DNA from 4 places in the Streptomyces sp. NPDC026659 genome. Region 4 is predicted to be linked to each of the others. Evidence: riboswitches for the same ligand, from Rfam matches in the RefSeq annotation. Region 4 holds a riboswitch; each other region holds the start of a gene.

Region 1 (4,298 bases), on a different contig from region 4:
ACCCTCGGCGGGCAGGAGATCGCCGCCGGAGACCCGGTGCTGGTGGTGCTGGCGGCGGCGGACCGCGACCCCGCGCGGTTCCCCGACCCCGACGTGCTGGACCTCGGCCGCGCCGACAACCAGCACCTCGGATACGGCCACGGCATCCACTACTGCCTGGGCGCCCCGCTCGCCCGCCTGGAGGGACAAGCCGCGCTGGCCACCCTCTTCACCCGCCTGCCCGACCTGAGACTCGCCGTCGAACCGGCCGAACTGCGCTGGCGGGGCGGGCTCATCATGCGGGGACTGCGCACGCTCCCGGTGGAGTTCACCCCGGTCGGGCAGGCGCACGAGTGAGTGGACCGGATGCGAGGTCCATCACCTGTACCCACGGAACGCGCACCGGCAAACAGGAACATGACGGACACTCAACGATGTGATCTTCACGTGATCTGTGCGGCATGAACTTGTGACAAGCGATCGTCTGCCTATACGTTCACCCATCAGTGTGGCGCCGAGCACCACTCGCCACGCCGTACTGCTGTCGTACGAAAGGCCCCCGTATGCTCTCCGGGAACGGTCGTCACCGTCGCCCCCGCCAGGCTCCGGCGCTCCTCGTCGCGGCCGGTGTGACCACCTCCGCCATCGCGATCCCGCTCCTCGGCGCGGCGAGCGCCCACGCGGCCGACGGCACCACCTGGGACAAGGTGGCCGAGTGTGAAAGCGGCGGCTCCTGGAGCGCCAACACCGGCAACGGCTACTACGGCGGCCTCCAGATCTCGCAGGACGACTGGGACAAGTTCGGCGGCAGCCAGTACGCGGCCACCGCCGACCTGGCCAGCCGCTCCCAGCAGATCTCCGTCGCCGAGAAGATCCTCGCCGAGCAGGGCACCACCCACTGGGCGACCTGCGCCCTGACGGCCGGTCTGACCTCCGACTCCGCCTCGCTGAACGTGGACACGGGCGTCGCGGACACCGCGTCCCCGAGCGCCGGTTCCTCCGACGGCAAGGACACCGCCTCGCCGTCCGCATCGGATTCCGCCGGTAAGTCCGACTCGTCCGAGTCGGCCAAGCCCTCGGACTCGCCCTCCGCTTCGGCCTCGGCCGGCTCCTCCGCCGACCCGTCGGCCAAGCCGTCCGACGACAAGGGCAAGGACAAGGACGCGGACGCCAAGGGCTCCGGCCAGGACAAGGGCGCCAAGTCCGGCGCCTCCACCGCGGTCGACGACCCGGGCACCTCCGGCGACTACTCCGTCCCGGCCTCCGAGGCGTCGGACGACGCCTGGCAGGACGGCGGCTCCTGGAGCCTCGTCGACACCGGCTCGCTCTCCGGCGGCGGCCGCCACCGCGGCGGCACCGCGGACGAGGACGTGACAGGTGGTCAGAAGGCGGACAACGCCGGGCGGCACGCCCTGCCCTCCGCGACCACATACACCATCCACGAGGGCGACACGCTGGAGTCCATCGCCGACTCCCTTGGTGTCGACGGCGGCTGGCAGGCGCTCTACTCCGCGAACAAGAAGGTCGTCGGCGGCGACCCGGACGCCCTTGTCCTTGGTCAGACGCTCAAGGTGCCCGGCGGGACGGACGGCAAGTAGCCCGATTCGGGACGGGATTGACGTCCCTCTTCTGGCTGTATGTCCGAATTGGTGAAAGTGTGGGATGAGTCTCAGAGGCCCTGATCGTCTTTGAAATTCCCCTGTGTCCCTGTCTACGGTCGGTCCGCTCGTCACCACGAGCCCCGATGACCGGAACGCCGAATCCTGCCAGCGGTCACCCGGGAACAGTCGACGCGTCAAGCGCCGCCGGCAGGAGCGGGGGAACCAAGGTAAGTGCCCGGCCCGGTGGCTGACACCGGGACGGGCTTGGGGTGAAGCCACCCCCTCCACGACGGGGAGGGTGGCCGGGCAACTCAACCGGCCCGAACCCGACAGCTCACCTCGCAGGCGTCGGTGAGGGGATCGATCCATGCTGTTTTCCAGCAAGGGCACGCACCGTCGCCCGGCCAAGGCCGTCCGCACCCTCGCGCTCGCCGGTGTCGCCGGCGCCGCGATCGCCGGTCCGCTGATGGCGGCCGGCAACGCCTCCGCCGCCACCGCCTCCGAGTGGGACGCCGTCGCCCAGTGCGAGTCCGGCGGCAACTGGGCCATCAATACCGGCAACGGCTACTACGGCGGCCTCCAGTTCTCCGCCGCCACCTGGGCGGCGTACGGCGGCGCGCAGTACGCCGCCACGGCCGACAAGGCCACCAAGGACCAGCAGATCACCATCGCCGAGAAGGTCCTCGCCGCCCAGGGCAAGGGTGCCTGGCCGGTCTGCGGCACGGGCCTGTCCAGCACGCCGTACAGCTCCGCGGCCGCGAGCACCCCGTCCACCACCACCCCGTCCACCACGGCGAAGACCGCCACGGACACCGCCAAGGCCACGGCGGACGCCGCCGCGCGCACCACCGCCCCCCAGACCGCCTCGCGCTCCGCGAGCCGTCCGGCCGCGACCGTCACCACCCCGACCGGCCAGAAGGTCAAGAAGGGTGACGGCGAGTACAAGGTCGTCAAGGGCGACACGCTCAGCACCATCGCCACGAAGCACCACGTCAAGGGCGGCTGGAAGAAGCTGTTCGACCTCAACAAGGACATCGTCCAGAAGGCCGACCTCATCTACCCGGGCCAGCTGCTGCACCTGAAGTAGCGGCCCCGCGCCGCCCGCTCGAAGGGCGGCGCCCCCGCACCCGCTCACCCGCGCCGCCCCACGCACACGGCCGCGGTGAGCCCCCTCCCCCCCCACCGGTCCCCGCCCCGGCGCGTGTTCCCCCGTACGCGCCGGAGCGGGGTTCCGCGGCTCCGCGGGCCGCCCCGGGGGTCCGTACGCGCAGCCCCCCGCACCACGGCCCTGGCCAGACCCCCCGAACCCCCTTTGTTCCGGGCGTGAACAATGAGTACGGTCTCCCTGTCCACGGGACGGTCGGTCGACGGCCGACACCCCGGGGACGGTTAGGCTCTAGTCGCAAGGCAGTGCCGCAAGGCACACCGCCCCGCACATCTCAGCGTCACATCCAAGAAGGAGATGCTCGTGCCGTCCATCGACGTCGTCGTAGCCCGGGAAATCCTGGACTCCCGAGGCAACCCCACGGTCGAGGTCGAGGTCGGCCTCGACGACGGCAGCACGGGTCGTGCCGCCGTTCCGTCCGGTGCCTCCACCGGTGCCTTCGAGGCCATCGAGCTCCGTGACGGCGACCCCAACCGCTACCAGGGCAAGGGTGTCGAGAAGGCCGTCCTCGCCGTCATCGAGCAGATCGGCCCGGAGCTGGTCGGCTACGACGCCACCGAGCAGCGCCTGATCGACCAGGCCATGTTCGACCTGGACGCCACCGACAACAAGGGCTCGCTCGGCGCCAACGCCATCCTCGGCGTCTCCCTCGCCGTCGCCCACGCCGCCTCCGAGGCCAGCGACCTCCCGCTGTTCCGCTACCTGGGCGGCCCGAACGCGCACCTGCTGCCCGTTCCGATGATGAACATCCTGAACGGCGGCTCGCACGCCGACTCCAACGTGGACATCCAGGAGTTCATGATCGCGCCGATCGGCGCGGAGTCCTTCTCCGAGGCCGTCCGCTGGGGCGCCGAGGTCTACCACACCCTCAAGAAGGTCCTGAAGCGCAAGGGCCTGGCCACCGGCCTCGGCGACGAGGGCGGCTTCGCCCCGAACCTCGGCTCCAACCGCGAGGCCCTCGACCTCATCCTCGAGGCCATCACGGAGGCCGGCTACGTCCCCGGCGAGCAGGTCGCCCTGGCGCTCGACGTCGCCGCGTCCGAGTTCTACAAGGACGGCAAGTACCTCTTCGAGGGCAAGGAGCGCTCCGCCGCCGAGATGACGGAGTACTACGAGGAGCTGGTGGCGGCCTACCCGCTGGTCTCCATCGAGGACCCGCTGTTCGAGGACGACTGGGCCGGCTGGAAGGTCCTCACCGACCGCCTCGGCGACAAGGTGCAGATCGTCGGTGACGACCTGTTCGTCACCAACCCCGAGCGCCTGGCCCGCGGCATCGAGGAGGGCATCGCCAACGCCCTGCTGGTCAAGGTCAACCAGATCGGCTCGCTGACCGAGACCCTGGACGCCGTCGAGATGGCCCAGCGCAACGGCTACAAGTGCATGATGTCCCACCGCTCCGGTGAGACCGAGGACGTCACGATCGCCGACCTCGCCGTCGCCACCAACTGCGGCCAGATCAAGACCGGCGCCCCGGCCCGCTCCGAGCGCGTCGCCAAGTACAACCAGCTCCTGCGCATCGAGGAGATCCTCGACGACGCCGCGGTCTACGCCGG
Region 2 (4,298 bases), on a different contig from region 4:
GTCGCCACGCCTGGCGAAGCATCTGGCGGCGGCACACGGGTGAGGGGCGCGGGGGCGCGGGCGCGGCCTTCACCACCCGGGCTGCCCCCGGCCGCACCGGACCGCGTCCCCGGCCCCCGCCGACCGCACCCGGCGACATCCCGCACCCGACCGCGTCGCGGCTGCCTCCGGGTCACGTCCTGGCCGCGCATGGCGGCCCGGTGGGCCGCGACTCGGCCGCGTTCCGGTGGCAGCCGGGTTGCCCCCGGCAGGGGGGGCCGCACCGGGCAGCTGCCCGGCAGTCCCCCGGCCGCGCCCAGGCATCCCGCACTTGATCCCGTCGCGGCACCCCCTGGCTCCGCCTCGGTCGTGGTCCGGCGGCAGCTCGGGTTGCCGCACGGCGGTGCCATGGTCGTACGCGTTCGCCTTCCAGCGGCCCCGGCCGTAGCGGCCTCCCGGCAGGCGCCTGGGGCGCGCCTCGGTCAGACCTCGACTGCCCCTGGCCGTACTCCGCCCCCCCGGGCGCCCCGCGCCGCCACCGGCCGGCCGGGGTCAACTCCCGTACCCCGCCGGTGAGTCGGAGACCACCCGCGTCCGTATTCTCTGATCATGGCCGCACCTCCCCTTCCCGCACTCATCGCCACCGACCTGGACGGGACGCTGCTGCGCGGTGATGACACCGTCTCCGTGCGGTCCCGGGCCGCTCTCGCGGGGGCGGCCCGGGCCGGGGCGCGGCATCTGGTGGTGACCGGGCGGCCGGCGCCGCGGGTGCGGCCGCTGCTGGAGTCGCTGGGGTGTACCGGGCTCGCGGTGTGCGGGCAGGGGGCGCAGGTGTACGACGCGGGGAGCGGGAGCCTGCTGTGGTCGGTGCGGCTGGACCGGGAGCTGGCCGAGACGGCGCTCGGGAAGATCGAGGCCGAGGTCGGGCAGGTGTACGCGGCCGTCGACCAGGACGGGGTGGACGGCCTCACCCTCATCGAGCCCGGCTATCTGATGCCCCACCCCACGCTGCCCGCCGTACGGGTGGACCGGCGGGACGACCTCTGGCGTGAGCCCATCAGCAAGGTGCTGCTGCGCCACCCCGGCCTGTCCGACGACGAGCTGGCCGAGACCGCCCGCTCGGTCGTCGGCTCGCTGGCCACGGTCACGATGTCCGGGCCCGGTACCGTCGAGCTCCAGCCGTGCGGCATCACCAAGGCCACCGGACTCGCCCTGGCCGCCGAGCACCTGGGCCTCGGCCGCGCGGACACGATCGCCTTCGGCGACATGCCGAACGACATCCCCATGTTCCAGTGGGCCGCCCACGGCGTGGCCATGGCCAACGCCCACCGTGAACTGCTCGCCGTGGCGGACGAGATCACCCTCTCCAACGAGGACGACGGCATCGCGGTGGTCCTGGAGAGGGTGTACGGCGTCTGAGAGGACAACGGGCGGGGCGCCCGTAGGTGAGTCACCTACGGGCGCCCCGCCCCGGGAACGTGCCGGTCTCTACGGCCTAGTACGGGCCGTTGACGTTGTCGATGGAGCCGTAACGGTGCCAGGCGTAGTTGCAGGCGGCCGTGATGTTCGCGACCGGGTCGTACGGGTCGAGGGAGGTGCCCGCCACGTGGTACGCGGTGAAGGTCGGGTCGATGACCTGGAGCAGGCCCTTGGACGGGGTGCCGTTGACGGCGTTGATGTCCCAGTTGTTGATGGCGAGCGGGTTCCCCGAGGACTCGCGCATCACGTTGCGGTGAATGCCGTTGTAGGTGCCCGGGATGCCCTTCTGGGCCATGATCGCGAGGGACTCGCGGATCCAGCCGTCGAGGTTGTTCGCATACCCGGCCGGGGTCTTCACGGCGGCCGAAGCGGTGGCCGGAGCGGCGGAGGCGCTGGTGGCACCGATGAACGGCAGCGCGAGCACGGCGGCACCGGTACCGGTGACGGCGAGCGTACGGACGATGCGCTTGGCGCGGGCACGGCGCGGCTGAGCGGCAGCAGACATGACACGTTCCTCTCCGGCGCCTGCGAGGTGAGCTGTCGGGTTCGGGCGGGGAGGTGCCCGGCCGCTCACATCCGTGTCCGTGGGACACGAAGTCGCGGCTTCACCCCGAGCCGTTGCCGGGTCGACGCGCGTCAATCAACGCGCGTCGACCCGTCCCGGCGGCCTACCTGGTTCCCCCGCTCCTGCCGTACGAAATGAGTTCGTCGAGTGGGTGTGTCGGGCCCGGCAGGATTCGGCGTCGCCCGACGGGCCGGAACGTATGCGAGAGCAGATGTCCGGAACAAGTGCCGGATTCACACAAAGCAATGGTTGATCTTGACTTGCCCCAATTGAGGTACTTGATCCTTTGCGCCCGTCAACGCTCAACTGCCCCATGAACCAAGGTGAGGTGGGTAGTCGGGGCCTGTCGGCCGCCATCGGGCGTCCGGTGACCCAACTCACGAAACCGCAAAATACGCAAAGTCAGACATGGGCGATTAGGTGGATTTGATCCGTCTGTGGGTATTAGGGAGTGTCGGTCCGGTCGGATGCGGAACCTCTGGGGTGGTCCCGTTCGTTGGGGGAAGTGACCCCCTCCGCATGGGGGGCGGAGGGGCGCCCTGTCGGCGCGCCGTCCGACGACAGCAGGCACATCGTCCTGTTAAGTCGATGAATGTCCGACCATGTCCGCCAAAGCAGAAGACGACCGCTGTGACCCGATACCTCCCGTGGTGGACCGGTGGGTGATAGCGGTGATGGAAACGCGACCGGATACGCTGATCCGAGTGATGGCAGCGACCTATCGACAAACCGTGTAGTCGCCAGCAGACACCAGCAGACAGGAGACCCCTCGTGACCGTCGGCGAGCCGTTCGGGCTGAGCGTGCGGGACCAGGCACTGGAAGCCGATGTCCAGGCCGGATTGACGGCTGTCGAGGAGGGCCTGCTAGAGGCCACCAAGAGCGAGGTCCCCTTCATCACCGGAGCCGCGCAGCACCTCGTGCGGGCCGGCGGCAAGCGGTTCCGTCCCCTGCTCGTGCTCCTCGCCGCCCAGTTCGGCGACAAGTACGCCCCGGGCATCGTCCCCTCCGCCGTCGTCGTGGAGCTGACCCACCTGGCCACGCTCTACCACGACGACGTCATGGACGAGGCGGCCGTGCGCCGCGGCGTGGACAGCGCCAACACCCGCTGGGGCAACTCGGTCGCGGTCCTCACCGGAGACTTCCTCTTCGCCCGCGCGACGCAGATACTGGCCGACCTCGGCCCGGAGGCCGTCCGCGTCCAGGCCCTCGCCTTCGAGCGGCTGGTCACCGGCCAGATAATGGAGACCGCGGGTCCCATGGACGGCCGCGACCCGGTCGAGCACTACCTCGACGTGCTCTCCGGCAAGACGGGCTCCCTGGTCGCCGTCTCGTGCCGGTTCGGCGCGATGATGTCCGGCGCCGACGAGACCGTGGTGGACGTGCTCACCCAGTACGGCGAGCGCCTCGGCGTCGCCTTCCAGCTGTGCGACGACGTCCTCGACATCGCCTCCGAGACCCGGGAGTCCGGCAAGACCCCGGGCACCGACCTGCGCGAGGGCATCCCCACGATGCCCGTGCTCCGGCTGCGCGAGCGCGCCGCCCGGCTCGGCGAGGCCGAGGACGTCGCGCTGTGCGAGCTGCTCGACTCCGACCTCACCGACGACGCCCGGCACGCCGAGGCGCTGGCCGCGCTGCGTACGCACCCCGCCCTGGAGCAGGCCCGCCGCGACGCCGTGCGGTACGCGGAGGAGGCCCGCGCCGCGCTGGCCCCCCTCAAGGAGTGCAAGGCCAAGGCGGCCCTGCTCGAACTGTGCGACGCGGTGGTGCACCGCACCGGCTGACCGGGCAGACGTACGACAGGGGGCGGTGCCGCCCGTACGACCCCTACGGGTCGGGCGGGAGACACCGCCCCCTGCGTCATACCGCAGGTGTACGCCGAGTTGGCTCCGTGGACTGACGTGTTCACGCGGCTGATTTGGTCTGATGGTGACCACGGAAACCACCACTCCTCACCGATTCGGGTGAGAATGGCGGCTGGGTGGACCATAACGAGGGGCAGCCGCCGCCGACCACGGAGGTAAGGCACACATGGCACCGTACGCATCCGACGACACCAGGGGCACCGCAGCGGACGAGAACCCGCGCGCCGGCCGTCGCAAGGCCGTCCGGTACGTCGTTCCGGTCGCGGTGACGGGGGTGGCCGCGGCCACGATCGGCCTGGTCCCGGCACTCGCCAGCACCGGTGACCCCGATCTGCCGAAGATCAGCGCACAGCAGCTCGTGGAGAAGATCGCGAGCTCGGACGTCCAGCAGCTGTCCGGCACGGTGAAGATC
Region 3 (4,298 bases), on a different contig from region 4:
CACCACGTCGAGCAGTTCGTCGTCGGTGGTGGCCAGCACGGCGAGCGCCTCGGCCCGCGTCGGCGACTCGCGCCGAAGTCCCTTGTCCACCAGCGTGTTCAGGAGGTCCATGGGGCCCGATCCTGTCCTACGGCACCGCCCCGGGCCAAGGAGACTTCACACAACAGAAGCCGTTCGGAGTGTGGGTATTGCCACATCATGGGCGGCGACACGGACCGCTAGTGTCTGTCCGCTACCTACAAAAGCACCGGAGGACCCATGGCGTTCGGCTGGATCGACGAGGAGGCCGGGGCCCGCCGCCGCGCCGGACTGGTACGCACCCTGCGCCCCCGTCCGTCCCACTCCCCGCTCCTGGACCTCGCGAGCAACGACTACCTGGGCCTCGCCCGCCACCCCGGGACCACCGAGGGCGCCGCGCGTGCCGCCCGTGCCTGGGGCGGCGGTTCCACCGGCTCCCGGCTGGTCACCGGCACCACCGAGCTGCACACCGAACTGGAGCGCGAACTCGCCGACTTCTGCGGCTTCGAGGCCGCCCTGGTCTTCTCCTCCGGGTACGCCGCCAACCTCGCCGCCGTCACCGCGCTCGCCCCGCACGGCTCGCTGATCGTCTCCGACGCGGGCAACCACGCCTCGCTCATCGACGGCTGCCGGCTCGCCCGGGGCACCACCCAGGTCGTCCCGCACGCTGACCCCGAGGCCGTGGACAAAGTGCTCGGCACCCACCGGGGAGCCGCCGTCGCCGTCTCCGACACGGTGTTCTCCGTGGACGGCGACGCGGCCCCGCTCGGCGCGCTCGCGGCCGCGTGCCGGGCGCACGGCGCGGGCCTGGTGGTGGACGACGCCCACGGCCTCGGTGTCCTGGGCGACGGCGGCCGGGGTGCCCCGCACGCTGCCGGGCTTGCGGGCGCCGACGACGTGGTGGCCACCGCGACCCTCTCCAAGTCGCTCGGCAGCCAGGGCGGCGTGGTGCTCGGCCCGGAGCGGGTCATCGCCCACCTCGTGAACACGGCCCGTACCTTCATCTTCGACACCGGTCTCGCCCCCGCCTCCGTCGGCGCCGCCCTCGCCGCGCTGCGGCTGCTGCGCCGCGAGCCCGAACGAGCCGCCCGGGCCCGTACGGTCGCCGCCGAGCTGCACACGCGCCTGACCGCCGAGGGCCTGAACGCGGTACGTCCCGACGCCGCCGTGGTCTCCGTACGCGCCCCCTCCGCGTCCGACGCCGTCGAGTGGGCGGCCCGCTGCCGTACGGCCGGGCTCGCCGTGGGGTGCTTCCGGCCGCCCTCGGTGCCGGACGGGATTTCACGGCTGCGGCTGACGGCGCGGGCGGACCTGAGCGGCGAGGAGATCGCGCACGCTGTGAGGGTGATCGGCGAGACGCGGCCGCAGGTCCGACGCGGACGGGAGTGAGCCGGGCGTGCGCCGGAGCGCGTCGGGAACCCCAAATCCGTTCTCGCGTCGCAGAGTTCACCGCATCGGGCGATAGATATGTGCATATATCGGGGGTTGGTACCCCCGGCCGGTCCGGTGGTGGCAGGCTGACCGCCCGGCGTGGAAAGGGACGACGTTGCCATGGCAGACCATCTGGAAGCTTCCGTCACTTTGCCGAGCGAGCCCGCCTCGGTCGCCACGGCCCGCTCCTACGTACTCCGCGTCCTGGCGGAGTGGGGTCTGCCGTCGGACACCGAGGCGGCCGACACCGTACGGCTCATCGTCTCGGAGCTGGCGACCAACGCCGTGCAGCACACCTTCGGGCAGTCGCCCACGTTCACCGTGGACCTCGTCCTGGTGCGGGACGAGTGGCTGCGCATCGGCGTGACGGACAGCCACCCGCGCTTTCCCAGACGGCTGCCCGCGGCCGTGCAGCAGGACAACGGGCGGGGGATGGTCATCATCCGGTGCCTGACCGCCGAGTGCGGCGGCAGACTCCGGGTCCGTTCCACCCGCGAGGGCGGCAAGACGGTCGCCGTCGAGCTGCCCTGGACGGCGCCGGCCGGGCCCCTGACGGCGGCGGCGCGTCAGGAACCGTAGCCGCGGCCCCGCTCCGGGGACCGCGGCGGCGCTCACGCCGGGTCAGTTCACCCGGCCGTACCAGACGCTCTTGGTCCAGATCTTCTGCAGGCGCACCACGTCCCCGGTCTTCGGGGCGTGCCAGATCTTGCCCTTCCCGGCGTAGATCCCGACGTGGTAGACGCTGGACCCCGAGTGGAAGAACACCAGGTCGCCGGCCTTGCGGTGGCCGGCCGAGATGTGGTGCGTCTTGTTGTACTGCTGGGCGGCGGTGCGGGGCAGCTTCTTGCCCGCCTTCTTGAACGAGTAGAGCGTCAGCCCCGAGCAGTCGAACCGGCGCGGTCCGGTGGCCCCGTAGCTGTACGGAGCGCCCTTCTTGGACGCGGCGATCTGGAGCGCCTTCGTCGCGGTGGTCGCGGCGGAGGCCTCCGTGGCCAGCCCCGGCACCGCGATCGAGCCGCCCACGGCGGCAAGAGTGAGGGCCGAAGCCGTTCCGGCCCGGGCCATCAGCGACGGGACACGATTGAGCGCAGTCATGCGCAACCCTTCGTCAGCCGCCTGTGAAGGATGACCTGTCGGATTCGGGCTGGCGAAGTTGCCCGGCCGTGTCGCCACGGCTTCACCCCAAGGGCCACTCGGTACGACCGCCCGCTGTTCGCGAACGTCCGTGCCGGCGACCCGTCTTGCTCGGGTCCTCCACTCCTGCCGATGCACTCCTGTCGACCGGTCATCCGGGCGGCGGCAGGACTCGGCGTCCGCCCGGACCGCCCCGCCGCTGTGGCGGGGGCTTGTCGTCAGACAGGGATCTTCACTTACTACTGCCGGAAAATCCCAATGGAATCGGCGGTTTGTGGCGTTACTCACCACTCGCCCGATCGGGTGGACAGTCCCGTTCCCGAACTTCCGTCAGCCCCCGTGCGTAGCCCCGGACCTGGGGCGCGAGGGCCCCTCACGGCACGGTCACGCGTGCGCCGCGCAACTCGGAGGGCGCGGAAACGGGCCCGGAGATACACCGGTCGGCGGTACCACGTTCGGCCCGTTTCGGCTCCCCGAGTGGGGGAGTGCTCGACGCGCGGGGTCCGGTGGGGGTGCCGGGCGTCCGGGCGGGGTGTCGTGGTCGGGCGGGAGCGTGGCGGGGGTGGGGTCGAGGGGTGTGCCGGGCTCGTGGAAGGTCAGTGGTATTCCGGCGCGTCGGGTCACTTCCCGTCGTCCGGCGGAAGCACGACCCGCGCGGTGCGGCGTTCGCCGTCCAGCAGGCGCAGCGCGCGTGTCAGCGTGCTCCCGTGCAGCTCCGTCTCGCCCCGCTGGTGCATCAGCGTGAGCGCGTCCCTCAGCTCTGTCGCCTTGCGCACGAGGGCCTGCGCGGCCCGCAGACCGCGGTACGTGTCCTCCTCCCGGGCGGGGTTGATCCGGCCGAGCAGCTCGGCCGTCTCCAGGTAACGGTCGATCAGCTCGCCCTCGGCGCGGGTCAGCGCGGGCAGCGGTGGAAGGTCCGGCAGCACGGCGCGCTCACCGGGCGCCGGAGGTGCGGCTCTGCACGACCTCGTCCGCGAGTCCGTACGCGACGGCGTCCCGCGCGTCCAGCACCAGCTGCCGTTCCAGATCGGCGTGCACGCGCTCGGCGTCCCGACCGGTGTGGCGGACGAGGATCTCTTCCATCAGGGCCCTGGTGCGCACCAGCTCTTCGGCCTGGATGAACAGATCGCTCGGCTGCCCGTGCGCGGGCTCGTGCAGCGCGGGCTGCTCCAGCACGACCCGGGCCCCGGGCAGCACGAACCGCTTCCCCGGTGTCCCCGCCGCGAGCAGCACCGCCGAGGCGGAGGCGACCTGGCCGAGGCAGTAGGTCGCCACGTCGCAGGAGACGTACCGCATCGTGTCGTACACGGCGGTCATGGCGTGGAACGAGCCGCCCGGGCTGTTGAGGTACAGGGTGATGTCCCGGTCCGGCGCGGTGTGTTCGAGCTGCATCAGCTGACCGATCACATCGGTCGACGCGGTGTCGTCCAGCGGAGTCCCCAGAAACACGATCCGCCCCTCGAACAGCTTGGAGTACGGATCGAGCGTGCGCAGCTGCCCCGTCCCGGAGCGCTCGGTGAACTCGGGCAGGACATATCGGGCGGACGAACGGGACATGGGCGTACCCCTCCTGACGAGCGGGCCGTGATGGCCCTCGCTTCTGTAAAAAATGTACAGGACGTACGGGGCGCTGTGCTCGCCCGACGGACGGTCATGTCCATTCAGTGCGACGGGAGTTCAGGGGAGAGGTGGCTCCACGGGCATCACGGCGTCCA
Region 4 (4,298 bases):
CGCCTGGCCGGTGCCCCCTCGCTCGGCTGGCTCGACGTGAAGACCTCCGGCGACGTCGAGGTCCCGGTCATCGAGGCCGCCATCGACGAGGAGCTGGCCCGCTTCGCGGCGGAGGGCCCGACTCCGGAGGAAATGGAGCGCGCCCAGGCCCAGTTGGAGCGCGAGTGGCTGGACCGGCTCGGCACGGTCGCGGGCCGCGCCGACGAACTGTGCCGCTTCGCCGTCCTGTTCGGCGACCCGCAGCTCGCCCTGAGCGCCGTCCAGCGCGTCCTGGAGGTGACCCCCGAGGAGGTCCAGGAGGTCGCCAAGGCCCGGCTGCGCCCGGACAACCGCGCGGTCCTCGTCTACGAGCCCAGGTCCCCGGAGACGGTCGAGGACGCCGACCTGCCCGACGACCCGGAGCGCGAGGCCACCGTAGAGGCCGGCAACGACAACGAGGAGACGGCCAAGTGACCGAGCTCGCCACCATGGAGTTCCACCCCCAGCCGCAGCCGGGCGAGGCCAAGCCGTGGGCGTTCCCCGCCCCCGAGCGCTCCACGCTGGACAACGGCCTGACCGTGCTGCGCTGCCACCGCCCCGGCCAGCAGGTCGTCGCCGTCGAGGTGCTGCTCGACGCGCCCCTGGACGCCGAACCGGCCGGTCTCGACGGTGTCGCCACGATCATGGCGCGCGCCTTCTCCGAGGGCACCGGTGAGCTGAGTGCCGAGGAGTTCGCCGCCGAGCTGGAGCGCGCGGGCGCCACGCTCGACGCGCACGCCGACCACCCCGGCGTCCGGCTCAGCCTGGAGGTCCCGGTCTCCCGGCTGCCCAAGGGCCTCGGCCTGCTCGCGGACGCCCTGCGCGACCCGGCCTTCGCGGAGAGCGAGGTCGAGCGCCTGGTCCGCAACCGCCTGGACGAGATCCCGCACGAGCTGGCCAACCCGGCCCGCCGCGCCGCCAAGGAACTCTCCAAGGAGCTGTTCCCGGCCTCCGCGCGCATGTCCCGCCCGCGCCAGGGCACCGAGGACACCGTCGAGAAGATCGACGCGTCCGCCGTGCGCGCCTTCTACGACCGCCATGTGCGCCCGGCCACGGCCACCGCGGTCGTCGTCGGCGACCTGACCGACATCGACCTGGACGGGCTGCTCACCGAGACCCTGGGCGCCTGGACGGGCACGCCGGGCACGCCCCGCCCGGTGCCGCCGGTCAGCTCCGACGACACCGGCCGCGTGGTCATCGTGGACCGGCCCGGCGCCGTCCAGACCCAGCTGCTCATCGGCCGCACCGGCTCCGACCGGCACGACCGGGTGTGGCCCGCGCAGGTGCTCGGCACCTACTGCCTCGGCGGCACCCTCACCTCCCGCCTGGACCGCGTCCTGCGCGAGGAGAAGGGCTACACCTACGGCGTGCGCGCCTTCGGCCAGGTGCTGCGCTCCTCCGCCGACGGCACGGGCGCCTCGATGCTCGCCATCAGCGGCTCGGTGGACACGCCCAACACCGGTCCCGCGCTCGCGGACCTGTGGACCGTGCTGAACACCCTCGCGGCGGAGGGCCTGACCGACGCCGAGCGGGACGTGGCCGTGCAGAACCTGGTCGGGGTCGCCCCGCTGAAGTACGAGACGGCCGCCGCCGTCGCCGGGACGCTGGCCGACCAGGTCGAGCAGCACCTGGCCGACGACTACCAGGCCGAGCTGTACCGCCGCCTGGCCGCGACCGGCACCGTGGAGGCCACCGCGGCCGTCGTGAACGCCTTCCCGGCGGACCGTCTGGTGACCGTCCTCGTCGGTGACGCCGCTCAGATCAAGGAGCCGGTGGAGGCCCTCGGTATCGGCCCGGTCACCGTGGTGTCGGCCGAGTAACCACGAGGAGCGACAAGGAACGGCGAGCGGCGACACCCGCACGCGCGCAGGGGCCCTGACGGCAGATGACCCGTCAGGGCCCTTTCATGTTCGACCCGGTCGGCAAATGTCCGGATTGATGCGGAGGTTGCCCGTCTGCCCTGTGTCGTGCGCTACAAATGCCCGGAGTCGTTTGAGTATCGGCCGCCGTCCCCATTAGCTTCTTCCGGGCTGTCCGTCAGGCAGTGCGCCGCGCCCGCGGCACCGGACAGCCGACGCCGAGTCCCCGCATGGCGCGAGCCTGGGGAGCCGGGGAACCATGTTCCCGAGGTGAATCGGGCACCCACGCGCGAGCGGGGGAGTCCGTAGGAGACCTTCCTCTCCGAACCTGTCAGCTAACCCGGTAGGCGTGAGGGAAGGAAAGGACCAGCCACCACATGGCGTTCATGTGCGCCACCGGGAAGCATCGCAGGCCCGGACGTGTCACGCGTACCACCGCTCGGGCGGCCGGAGTAGCGGCCCTCACCACCACCGGTGTCGTCGGCACCCTCACGGCCTCCCCGGCCCTCGCCGCCGACAACTCCGCCGAGCAGACCGGTCTCACCCCGGTCATCAGCGTCAACGACGACCTCGCCGCCGAGATCGACGCCCAGGCGTCCGCCCAGCGGGCCGCGGCCGAGCGCAAGGCCGCCCAGGAGGCCGCCGCCGCGCGCGTGAAGGAGGCGCGCGACGCCGAGATCCGCGCGGCCCGCGCCGCCGAGCGCGAGCGGCTGAACGCCTTCGTCGTGCCGATCACCCACTCCTACGTCTCCACCGGCTACAAGACCGGCGGCTCCCTGTGGTCCTCCGGCAGCCACACCGGCATCGACTTCCACGCCGCGAGCGGGACGCCCGTCCACGCGGTCGGCGCGGGCACCGTCGTCTCCGCCGGCTGGGGCGGGGCGTACGGCAACGAGGTCGTGATCCGCATGGCCGACGGCATGTACACCCAGTACGGCCATCTGTCGTCCCTCGGCGTCTCGGTGGGCCAGCAGGTCACCCCGGGCCAGCAGATCGGCCTGTCCGGCGCGACCGGCAACGTGACAGGACCGCACCTGCACTTCGAGGCCCGTACGAGCCCCGAGTACGGCTCGGACATCGACCCGGTCGGCTACCTCCGCAAGCACGGCGTGGACGTCTGAGCCGCGCCGCGTCTCAGGCAGTACTCCAGGGAGCCCCGGTCCGCACCGCCGCCGGGGCTCCCGCTCTTTCCGCGGCGTTTCCCGGCGCGTCGGGCGTCCGCCACCGAGCCGCGCTGTCCAAAAAAGAGCCATGAATTCCGGTCCGCCGTCGGAAATTCCCGCACATTGCAATAGAGTCACGGAACAGACGTCCGGCGTCGACGTTTCACGGGGATTAAGGCGGAGGTGGCTCATGCGTATTCCGGCGCATTCGGTGTGCACGGCGATCCGGGACGACATCGTCGCCGGGGTCCACGAGCGCGGCAGCCGCCTGACCGAGGAGGTCCTCGCCCGCCGCTACGGCGTCTCGCGCGTCCCCGTCCGCGAGGCGCTGCGCACGCTGGAGGCGGAGGGGTTCGTGGTGACCCGGCGGCACGCGGGAGCGTGCGTGGCCGAGCCGACCGAGCGGGAGGCCGCCGACCTGCTGGAGATGCGGCGCCTCCTCGAACCGCTGGGTGCCGCGCGGGCCGCGCAGCGGCGCACCGAGGCCCACCTCAAGGTGCTGCGTGGCCTGGTCCGCCTTGGCCAGGAGCGGGCCAGGCGCGGGAACAGCGAGGATCTGCGGGCGCTGGGCGGCTGGTTCCACGAGACGCTGGGACAGGCCGCGGGCAGCCAGTCGCTGACCGCGCTGCTCACCCAGGTGCGGCACAAGATCGCCTGGATGTACACGGTGGAGGCCCCGGCGAACCCGGTCGAGTCCTGGGCGGAGCACGGCGCGATCGTGGACGCGGTGGCGCGCGGGGACGGCGACCGCGCGCGGTCGCTCACGGCGCTGCACGCCGAGCGCGCGGCGTTCGCACACCGGCTGCGGCAGCCGCAACATGTTGTAAACACAGCGGGTCAGCGGAATTAACACGGGCGCTGTATACAAAGAACAGCTCTTTCGATGGCGTTGTTTTCCGCTGCCTGTTTTCTTTTGTGTGCCGTGAATTCCAGGGCCGTCTCGCGCCCGAAGGTAAAAACGCGGAAACCGCGCCACCCGGAACAGGTGACGCGGCTTCCGCTCTTGACGAGACGAGACCGTCGCTACGCGATTCAGACGGTCTCGGGCAGCTCGTCCAGGCCCTCGGCGACCAGCTTGGCCAGACGCTCCAGCGCGGCGTCCGCACCCTCGGCGTCGGAGGCGAGGACGATCTCCTCGCCACCCTGGGCGCCCAGGCCGAGGACGGCGAGCATCGAGCCCGCGTTGACCGGCGTGCCGCCGGACTTGGCGATGGTGACCGGGACGCCTGTGGCCGTGGCGGCTCGGACGAAGATGGAA

What was found. A riboswitch is a leader RNA that binds a small molecule or an ion and turns the genes downstream of it on or off. The one in region 4 is predicted to bind cyclic di-AMP.
Positions count from the first base shown of each region.
Region 1: another riboswitch for cyclic di-AMP. It lies ahead of AB0E91_RS14550 (transglycosylase family protein); the one in region 4 lies ahead of AB0E91_RS04405 (M23 family metallopeptidase).
Region 2: another riboswitch for cyclic di-AMP. It lies ahead of AB0E91_RS08300 (transglycosylase SLT domain-containing protein); the one in region 4 lies ahead of AB0E91_RS04405 (M23 family metallopeptidase).
Region 3: another riboswitch for cyclic di-AMP. It lies ahead of AB0E91_RS22990 (C40 family peptidase); the one in region 4 lies ahead of AB0E91_RS04405 (M23 family metallopeptidase).

Region 1 is NZ_JBEZXY010000005.1:83,443-87,740, reverse strand. It holds gene AB0E91_RS14560 (cytochrome P450) at 1-336, shown strand, start outside; gene AB0E91_RS14555 (transglycosylase family protein) at 543-1,577, shown strand; cyclic di-AMP (ydaO/yuaA leader) riboswitch at 1,770-1,943, shown strand; gene AB0E91_RS14550 (transglycosylase family protein) at 1,948-2,667, shown strand; gene eno (phosphopyruvate hydratase) at 3,043-4,298, shown strand, end outside.
Region 2 is NZ_JBEZXY010000002.1:790,871-795,168, reverse strand. It holds gene AB0E91_RS08310 (FAD-dependent oxidoreductase) at 1-43, shown strand, start outside; gene AB0E91_RS08305 (HAD family hydrolase) at 589-1,398, shown strand; gene AB0E91_RS08300 (transglycosylase SLT domain-containing protein) at 1,475-1,963, opposite strand; cyclic di-AMP (ydaO/yuaA leader) riboswitch at 1,966-2,179, opposite strand; gene AB0E91_RS08295 (polyprenyl synthetase family protein) at 2,795-3,805, shown strand; gene AB0E91_RS08290 (sigma-E factor regulatory protein RseB domain-containing protein) at 4,053-4,298, shown strand, end outside.
Region 3 is NZ_JBEZXY010000009.1:111,086-115,383, forward strand. It holds gene bioB (biotin synthase BioB) at 1-111, opposite strand, end outside; gene AB0E91_RS22980 (8-amino-7-oxononanoate synthase) at 259-1,407, shown strand; gene AB0E91_RS22985 (ATP-binding protein) at 1,570-2,028, shown strand; gene AB0E91_RS22990 (C40 family peptidase) at 2,071-2,544, opposite strand; cyclic di-AMP (ydaO/yuaA leader) riboswitch at 2,548-2,771, opposite strand; gene AB0E91_RS22995 (hypothetical protein) at 3,204-3,509, opposite strand; gene AB0E91_RS23000 (ATP-dependent Clp protease proteolytic subunit) at 3,517-4,140, opposite strand.
Region 4 is NZ_JBEZXY010000001.1:1,017,045-1,021,342, reverse strand. It holds gene AB0E91_RS04415 (pitrilysin family protein) at 1-453, shown strand, start outside; gene AB0E91_RS04410 (pitrilysin family protein) at 450-1,838, shown strand; cyclic di-AMP (ydaO/yuaA leader) riboswitch at 2,084-2,242, shown strand; gene AB0E91_RS04405 (M23 family metallopeptidase) at 2,255-2,998, shown strand; gene AB0E91_RS04400 (GntR family transcriptional regulator) at 3,231-3,890, shown strand; gene AB0E91_RS04395 (HPr family phosphocarrier protein) at 4,073-4,298, opposite strand, start outside.